DNA from 3 places in the Bartonella sp. B10834G3 genome. Region 1 is predicted to be linked to each of the others. Evidence: predicted binding sites of a transcription regulator. Region 1 holds the regulator's gene; each other region holds the start of a gene.
What was found. The regulator LexA, encoded in region 1, represses DNA repair genes until DNA is damaged. The targets are predictions, from matches to a motif close to TGTTCNNNNTGTGTTCNG.
Positions count from the first base shown of each region.

Region 2: the regulator LexA is predicted to act here: its motif matches at 1,835-1,852, upstream of H3S94_RS03455 (ImuA family protein).
Region 3: the regulator LexA is predicted to act here: its motif matches at 1,967-1,984, upstream of uvrA (excinuclease ABC subunit UvrA).

Region 1 covers NZ_JACFOM010000002.1:403,255-406,544, reverse strand. The annotation lists gene rimO (30S ribosomal protein S12 methylthiotransferase RimO) at 1-854, opposite strand, end outside; gene lexA (transcriptional repressor LexA) at 1,177-1,896, opposite strand.
Region 2 covers NZ_JACFOM010000001.1:808,249-811,538, reverse strand. The annotation lists gene rlmN (23S rRNA (adenine(2503)-C(2))-methyltransferase RlmN) at 1-405, opposite strand, end outside; gene H3S94_RS03465 (invasion associated locus B family protein) at 554-1,051, opposite strand; gene H3S94_RS03460 (YkvA family protein) at 1,232-1,621, opposite strand; gene H3S94_RS03455 (ImuA family protein) at 1,868-2,689, shown strand; gene H3S94_RS03450 (DNA polymerase Y family protein) at 2,577-3,290, shown strand, end outside.
Region 3 covers NZ_JACFOM010000002.1:624,813-628,102, forward strand. The annotation lists gene H3S94_RS08140 (MarC family protein) at 204-836, shown strand; gene H3S94_RS08145 (single-stranded DNA-binding protein) at 1,268-1,765, opposite strand; gene uvrA (excinuclease ABC subunit UvrA) at 2,002-3,290, shown strand, end outside.

The DNA.
Region 1 (3,290 bases):
TTCTCGATGCGCTGATTAATTTTTTCCAAATGCGCAGGACGCTTCATGTTGCGTAACACGTTGGGGGACGCATGTTGGAACGGTATGTCAAGATAGGGCAGAATTTTTCCATCGGCCATCAATTCGATGACATCATCGACATGCGGGTAGGGATATACATAATGCATCCGCACCCAAACACCCATATCGCCCAATTCTTTGGCGAGATCATAGAACCGTGCGCGAACCGTACGGTCTTTCCATGGACTTTCGCTATATTTAAGATCAAGCCCGTATGCACTGGTGTCTTGGGAAATGACAAGTATTTCCTTGACGCCTGCTTTCACAAGCCTTTCCGCCTCCCGCAGCACATCGGATGCCGGTCGGGAAACCAGATTTCCCCTTAATTGTGGAATAATGCAAAAACTGCAATGATTTGAACAGCCTTCGGAAATTTTTAAATAAGCATAGTGACGAGGCGTCAAACGTATTCCCTGAGGAGGAACAAGATCAACAAACGGGTCATGGACAGGCGGTGCAGCTTTATGAACAGCCTCCATAACACTCTCATACGCCTGAGGACCTGTAACAGCCAATACATTCGGATAAGTTTTTGTTACCACTTCCGGCTCTGCACCAAGGCAGCCGGTTACAATGACTTTACCGTTTTTCTTTAATGCGTCGCCGATATTGGCCAGCGATTCATCGCGGGCCGAGTCAATGAAAGCACATGTATTGACGATAACAAGATCCGCACCATCATGTCTGGGTGCTATTTCATATCCTTCAGAGCGCAATTTTGTAATGATGCGTTCAGAATCGACAAGTGCCTTAGGACATCCTAAAGAAACAAAACTAACGCGAGGAGCTGACATATCACTTCCTGTAGAAGACACGAATTTCTAAAAACGATCAGATGAGACCTAATCTATTTTGTTAAAAATACAAGTTTGTTAAAAATACAAGGCTGTTTTGCAAAAATTTCGCCAGTCCTGCCGCAGGACATATCCATCTATTCGCATTTTCATTATATCCGGACGATAATCTCGCCCGAAAAACCTCAAACGCCGCTTCTCTCCCGAACTCGTTAAAACAGCTCTAATAGAACTTCCGTCATTCCCGTTGAAAAACACTATCCGACAATTATGATTGAATTTTTTTACACCATAAACATTTAAAACATTCAATGACGTGAGCTTAATAGCGGCGTATCAAGCCGACAAGCTTGCCTTGAATTTTGATACGATTAGGACCGAATATCCTTGTTTCATAAGCAGGATTTGCAGCCTCCAAAGCAATAGACGCACCTTTTCGCCGATAACGTTTCAAGGTTGCTTCTTCATCATCAACAAGTGCCACAATAATTTCACCGGGATTTGCTGTATCTCCACGTCTGATTATAACGGTATCACCATCGAAAATTCCGGCATTAATCATAGAATCGCCCTTGACTTCCAGCGCATAATGTTCGCCGCTGCCCACCATATCGGATGGTAGAGAAAGCATATTTGTCTGGTTCTGGATTGCCGAAATAGGAACACCGGCCGCAATTCGTCCCATTACTGGAACATTCACATTGGCTGCCTGCCCACTTTCGCCACTCGACAGTTCCCTGCGAACAACATTCTTCATATTCTTGTTTTTCTGGCCATCTATAACACTGGGTGAAAACTTCCTTACGCTATTCATCGCAGGTGACATTGTTTCCGGCAGCTTCAAAACTTCAAGAGCGCGCGCACGATTGGGAAGGCGACGTATAAATCCACGCTCTTCCAATGCCGTTATCAACCGATGAATGCCGGATTTTGAAGCGAGATCCAAAGCATCCTTCATCTCGTCATAAGAGGGGGGTATACCGGTTTCTTTTAGCCGGTTATGAATAAACAGAAGCAACTCATACTGCTTGCGTGTTAACATAAAACTCTCCAATGATGCGAATCAACGAGAAACAAAACCAGAACGTACACTATATGTTCTAGTATTGTTCCACAAGTTATTTTGCGTTTTATGTTCGTATTTTTATTTTTATGTTCAAATATCCAATCTAACAGAACGTAAAATTATTTCTAACGAGTTCTGCAACATAAAATTCATCCCGATACGACCTAAAAATCGTGACTTTTATGAGAAATACATTTTTCTTCTATAGGGCTTCAAAGATTAAAGAGCATGAATTTTCTATTTTCAAAAACTTGTCTGATCCGATAGTCGATTTAGGTTTTTGACAGATCATGGACGAGTGCAAAGCGATATGGCCGTAAATATGGCAAGGGATGCAGTCAGAATTTTCCTTCTATGAGCGATTGCTTGCGCAAGGCGGAACGGCGTATTTATAGGCTAGCCATGAAAACCGACGAATTTGAATACAATAAACGCTCATAAAACAGGTTTAACATAAATTGACCTGCGACATTTCAAATCGGCAATGAGACATCATCTGGCAAAGACGAAAATTCCATAGCTGAAAAGGACGAAGTTTTCATTGGAAATGCCGATACGTTGTCGGGTGAATATTGGCATAGAAGGCATTGCGGATTGTTCGAGTGAATGGCCATATGTTATTATAGAAAAAGAAAGCGTCCATGTGATTTTGAAAACGGCATCTATGTGATTTAAGGAATTGAGTGTCTTGACGTGATAGTTGCACAATTGTTGTTTTTTAACGGTTCTCGCCCCTCCTATACAAAAAGTTCCATAATATATCTTATGCAATTATTCGAGAATAAAACTCCAGCGGCAAAAAGTACGAATGAACGAGTGAAAAAGCGCCAAAAAGCCAGAATAAGCGAATGACCAAATGACCAAATGCAGAACGATAGAACGGATAAAATGACAAGATGCCAGAATGTTAGAATGTTAGTTAGACTGACATATCCTGCTATCAAATACCGGTATAGAATTTTTATCGATCAGCGAGAAAACGGATTTTCGCCTCTTTTCCATATCTTTCGAGTTTTGGTGAAACCTCTTCCCTCGGCTTTTAAATTGCATTAGAAACCCGATTTCACAAACAAGTCTTAACGATAGTTCGGCAGAGTGCTTCAGTCATAGTTCGGAACGCTGTTTCGATTGTCGTTCGGAATGCTGTTTTGATGATGTTTTGGTATCATTCCGCGGCTATTTCAATTTCCATTTTTCGATCAAGCACGTGAATATCAATGATAACACGTGAATATCAATGACGAATGGTAGTGAATGTTCGGGCTTGTTTCACTTGCCGGATTTTACCATGCATCTTCAAATTGCATTCACTATCTTCCGATAGAATTGCGACTTTAAATTTTTCTGAAGAGCTGTCGATTTTAAAATCC
Region 2 (3,290 bases), on a different contig from region 1:
CAAAGTACCGCGCCCCTCTTCGGGGATATAGACCATTTCAACCTCGACGGGTTTTCCGGCTCCACGGGAAGGAAAGCGCAACAACCATTTGCGAGTTCCGTCGTTGGATATTTGTTCTTCGACAATTTCCGGACGCGCGATGGAAAAATGCTTTTTCATTTTTTCCCGCATATCCTTGGAAATATTGAACATATCGTCGAAATTGGAAACACCGCGCACATAAAGCCAATGCCAAAGCTGGCTCACACGCATACGCGTCTGACGTTCCGGAACGCCTATTTCTTGTAAAGCACTAGCCATTTCAGCGCGCGACAGACCGATCAGGGATGCTTTTGTTTCATCCATTTTTGCCGGACGCAAAAGTGATGCCGCGCCAATAGGTTTAAGATCGTAGGATACGCTCATACTTTCAAATGCTCTGAATAAAGTTCTGCCATGCGCATTTAGCACAAAAGCAAACAAACGTCACCACACTTATGCTCCATAAAAAACACTGCAACATGGTATTATTATGTTGCAGTGCCTGAAATTGATGAAAAACAAAAAGTTTTATTTATTTACATTTCTGTGCAGCATTCAGGGCTGCCGTAATTCCTTTCAGGGAATAGGTGTAGCTCGTATTTGTTCCACGTTGGGAAACAGCTTTGACAGAAAGATTGGAGCCATTTTTCATAGCTGCAACAAGCTGGCTTTCGGTTGCCGGCGAAGCTGCCCATGCCGATGAATCCTTGGTAAAGAATTCAAAATTCTTGCCGTCAACAGAAACGGTAACTTTATCCTTCAAGGCATAACCCGCCATGAATTGGGGTTCATATGTAACCGGATTACCGGCACGTTTGCTGACGAGGAAATAATTGTCGCCATGGTTGACCGATTTTGGTTCCGCAGTGATCGGGGCGGAAAGCACATAACATACTGTGTTGTTTCCGGATTTATAGGAATAGGCACCCCATGCATCGAATTGGTTGATGCGTGTTGGTGTTTGTGCCGAAGCAGTTCCGGCAATAGCCATAATCATGACAGACGCAGCAACAAAAGTTTTTCCAAACATCGTATACTCAGCTCACTTTTAATTTTCTATTGGCAAAGCCATGTGGCTTCAAACCGGCGATTTTCAAAAACCGGCATATCATTCTTGCAACATGCCGACAGTTGTTACATGCAATTTTGACTAGTTTATGGTTACCAAAAGGTGAAGTTTCGCGTAAAAATATCAATTTCTGCGGAAAAACTATTTTTTTGGCGTTTCAATCGGGTTTTTTTCCAATATTTTGCGGGCTGCCTGATAATGCGCGTCGGTAATGTGGGCGCGCACTGCGGAAATCGCAATTGTAAGGACTGCAATATCATCCGTGAAGCCGATAACGGCCAACATATCGGGGATAAGATCGAAAGGCATCACAAAATAGGCGAGTGCTGCAAGAAGAATGCCGCGTACACGTGTCGGTGTTTGAGGGTCGAATGCACAATAATAACTGGCAACAACATCTTCCATAAAAGGAATGTGGCCAGCCGCTTTGCGAACTGTTTTCCAGAAAGTCGCCCGTACTTTTGCAGCGCGGCTTTTTTGCGTTTCTTCTGATTCGGGCTTCAGAATTTTATCAATTGTTTTTTTATCCATCTTAAAATCCCATAAGGAAAAATGTTCTCAAAGCACGCCCCGTTAACAATGATAGAAGTAGGAAGGACGCATAATTTTACAAGTTTCCCGTTTCAGGAATCCTTTTTACGGGATATTCAGGAATTGACTTGTCAAAAGATATTTCAAAATTGAAGAGAGGAATTTCTTTTGTAAAATTCGGCGCTTGACTCTCATTTATATTCGATTCAATAATAGAACAAAACAAGAACATTGTGTGAGTCTTTTATGCCGGATATAGCCCAATTACGCCGCCTCATTGCCCGCATTGAAGGAAAGCCTGTCGCTTTTTCTACAGATGGCAAGAGGAAGGGCAAAGAAAAGCCTGTTCTTCCTGAAGGCTATTTTAATCTCGGTCACGAAACAGCCGATTTTATGGCCGGCCCATTTCCCTCTTATGCCTTGCATGAAGTTATTTCAGGGCCAGCCGCCATGAATAGTGCAACCGGTTTTTCTCTCGGTCTTCTCAAACGTAATGAAAAGGCGAATTGCCCTTTCATCTGGCTGGAAGAAGAAAGCACAGAAATAGAATATGGCATTCCTTATCCGGTCGGTATTTCTGCTTTCGGGCTTGATCCGGCGCGATTTATTCTGGTGCGTTGTCCGAAAGCCGAAGATGTATTGAAAGCGGCTGATGATGCATTGGCAACGTCCAGAGTGGGCGGTTTGTTGTTAAGCCTTTCGGGGGCTTGTCGGGCGCTTGATTTTACAGCCACCCGACGTTTGCATCTGGCAGCAGAAAAAGCACATTCGCCGGTTGTTCTGGTGCTTGGCAAAGAAGCATTGAAAAACAGCAACGCTGCCACACGTTGGCAAATCAAATCAGCTCCTTCTGAAAGTTCGGGTGCAAAAGCACCGGGGCTAACAAATTATGATGTCACGCTTTTGCGAAATAGAACCGGATATACCGGACATTGGTTGATGCAATGGAACATCCATGACCAGATTTTTACAAACCCCCAAGAAATACGGCACACACGGCCGGCTCTATTTGGCACTCGCTTTTCCTCGCCTGCCAATAGACCGTCTGAAGACGGTTTTGCCGCCTGAAAAAGCACCGGATTTCACAAAACCTTTTGCAATTGTTGGCCGTTCTGTTCACGGACTTAGGCTTGTTTGTGTCAATGAGGCGGCTATACATGCCGGCCTTTATCCGGGGCTTTCTCTGGTTCATGCACGCAGCCTTTGTGAAAGAATAGAAACAGTCAATGAAGCGGAAGAGGCCGACAAGGACTATCTTCAATATCTCGCCCGAAATGCCGGACGGTTCACCCCTCTTGTAGCCTATAGCCTTCCCTTTGGTTTGATACTCGATGTAACAGGCTGCGATCATCTTTTCGGGGGGCCACAAAAAATGCTCGAAAAAGTGACCGCTTATTATAAGGGGCTGGGGCTTGAGACACTCTCTGCACTGACAATAACACCGGCAGCCGCACGGGCTTTTGCCCGTTTTGGTGTCAACCGTTTTGTCACAAAAGAAGATTTTGTTTTAACATTGGATCGGCTGAAATTACCGGCACTTGAAGCAAAGCCGGATGTCCAGATGGCACTTCGCCGTGCCGGATTTTATTGTTTGAAAGATATTCAGGCGGTTTCACCAAAAGCTTTGGCTGCACGCTTTGGCGAAGTTTTGCCTGCCCGCCTTGATGCG
Region 3 (3,290 bases), 220 kb from region 1:
AAAAATCGGTGGATGACTTTAAGGAAATTTTGTGCCATGAGAGCGCAATTGAAGAATTTTTATAAATCGCGATTTTTGACTTTATTTCTATCTTTGGCATTCATCGAATAATAATATATCCGGAAATAATAATGCATCCGGAATCCGACTGCCCCGAACCCGACTATCTTGCCGAATGCAGGAAAACTCAAGGAGTAACAATCATGTTTGATGCAGGTTTGTTGCTGAACGCGTTTATCACATTACTGGTCACGATTGATCCCGTGGGATTGGTGCCAATTTTCTTGGGGCTGACGCGTGACATGACCAATATGCAACGCAAATCCACCGCGATGGCTGCATCTGTTATTTCCTATATTATTCTGCTCGCTTTCGCACTTATCGGCGGGTCGATATTGGAAGGGCTGGGGATTTCGCTCGGTGCATTCGAGATTGCCGGTGGTATCCTATTATTTGCCATTGCATTCGAGATGATTTTTGAAAAACGCTCGGCAAGAAAACAGAAATCTGTGAAAACGGCTGTAACAAAAGACCATATTCACAATATCGCAGCTTTTCCCCTTGCTATACCGATGATTGCCGGCCCCGGCGCTATTTCCGCCACCATTTTGATGGCGAGCAAGAATCCGGGTTTTATCGGCACTGCCGTTTCCTGTTTTGTTATTCTGATTTCAGTGATTGTCTGCTACGGCTTTATGCTTCTCGCCCACCCGATTGACCGACTTCTTGGTGAAACGGGTAGAACGATACTTACCCGCCTCTTCGGTGTCATTCTTGCAGCATTGGCGGTTCAATTCGTCGCCAACGGCATTCTGGCTTTGTTTCACATAGCCTGAACCGGCACGCATCATTTCAGGATTGTTGTGCATATGAAGCGTTGCAGCTCCAATTTTCATGAAATACTGCAGGACAAGGACACAACGACGAAATGTTCAAAACACTTCGGACAATACGGGTGACAATCGGGCAAAACAGTTCCCGAATATCCTGCTTCTGTCCAGCAAATCTTGCATACTCAAATATGGGCTGCGTTTGGTATGGCAAAAAATCTTAGAAATAAAAGTTGCAGCTTGATAAACGCTCCCTGCTCCGCTTTTTCTAAAAGCTGCGATTCGCCTGAAAACAATGGAAACGGGGAGCTGTTTAAAATTTCTGAATGATGCAAATAAGGTTCCAGGAAGATCACGACACCGCATCGTGCAGGAATCTCAATTCAACGCATTAAACGGCAATCGCAATTTATGATAACCGTTAAAATACGGGAGCCTCAAAACGGAACATCGTCATCAAGCTGGCGCGAAAAATTGCTTCCTGACTGATTGTTTCCGCCCTGATCGGAATTGCCGTAGCCGCCGCCAAAACCGCCGGAACCGGATTGATCGCTCACCTGCTGACGGCTGCCACCACCTTCGCCGCGGCTATCAAGCATTTGCAATTCACCGCGATATTTTTGCAAAACAATCTCGGTTGTATAACGGTCGTTACCGTTCTGATCCTGCCATTTGCGGGTTTGTAACTGCCCCTCGATATAAACCTTCGCGCCTTTTTTAAGATATTGCTCGACAACTTTGACCAGATTTTCGTTAAAAATAACCACACTGTGCCATTCTGTCCGTTCGCGACGCTCGCCTGTATTACGGTCACGCCACGTATCCGACGTTGCAATGCGTAAACTTGCCACTTGATCGCCAGAATTCATTCTGCGAATTTCCGGATCTGCACCGAGATTACCAATCAGAATGACCTTGTTAACACTGCCTGCCATTATCAAAACTCCAAACCACGCGGCAAAAAGCCGAAAATTAAATGCTAAAGCTCAATTTGCCACCATATAATCTATTTTCAAGCTTGAGGCAAAAAAGGCCGGTTTATTCGTGCAATTTCCACAGAACTTCTTTTTCAGTTATTTTTTAAGTTGAATTCTTACCATTGCAATTTCTGATAGTCTCACCTATTTGAGAGCGAGTGTTCCATTTTTGTTCTTTCCCCGCAAGGCCAAATATGTCCGATCAGAAATATATTTCAATACGTGGTGCCCGCCAACATAATTTAAAGAACATAGATCTTGATCTGCCAAGAGACAAACTGATTGTCATGACAGGTCTTTCCGGATCCGGTAAATCCTCTCTTGCTTTCGATACGATCTATGCCGAAGGGCAAAGGCGATATGTGGAAAGTCTTTCAGCCTATGCCAGACAGTTTCTGGAAATGATGCAAAAACCGGATGTAGACCAGATTGACGGTCTCTCTCCGGCTATTTCCATTGAACAAAAGACCACGAGTCGTAACCCGCGTTCAACTGTCGGTACGGTCACGGAAATTCACGATTATATGCGCTTGTTGTTTGCGCGGGTCGGTGTGCCCTATTCACCGGTGACAGGATTACCGATTGAAAGCCAGACTGTGAGCCAGATGGTTGATCGCATTCTGGCACTCCCGGAAGGAACGAGACTTTATATTCTGGCTCCGCTCGTGCGCGGGCGCAAAGGCGAATATAAAAAGGAAATGGCCGACCTTCTTAAAAAAGGTTTCCAGCGTGTCAAAATCGACGGCGTTTTTTATGAAATAGCCGATGTTCCGGAACTCGATAAAAAATACAAACATGATATTGATGTTGTCGTCGATCGTCTCGTTGTGAAACCCGACATTTCAGCCCGTCTTGCCGATAGTCTTGAAACCTGCCTTCATCTGGCTGACGGATTGGCTGTTGCCGAACTTGCCGACAAGCCGCTTCCGAAAGAACAGACAGCCGGAGGTTCGGCCAATAAATCGAAAAATGATACGCACGAACGTTTACTCTTTTCCGAAAAGTTTGCCTGTCCTGTTTCGGGCTTTACGATTCCCGAAATAGAGCCACGGCTTTTTTCTTTTAACAATCCGTTCGGTGCTTGCCCGACCTGTGACGGCTTGGGGTCGCTACAGGCAATTGATCCGGCCATGGTGGTTCCTGACGAGAATTTGTCGTTGAAAGCAGGTGCTATTGCTCCGTGGTCGAAATCCTCTTCACCCTATTACAATCAAACACTTGAAGCGCTTGGGAAGGCTTATCATTTCAAGCTCACAGACAAATGGAAAGACCTTTCCGAAGAAGCCCGTCACGCGATTCTTTACGGCACGGGCAAGAAAGAAGTCACCTTTACCTATCACGACGGGATGCGTTCCTATTCTGCGACAAAAAGTTTTGAAGGTGTCATTCCCAATATGGAACGGCGCTGGAAAGAAACCGATTCGGCCTGGTCACGCGAGGAGATTGAACGTTATATGTCGTCTTCCCCTTGTCCGGCATGTAA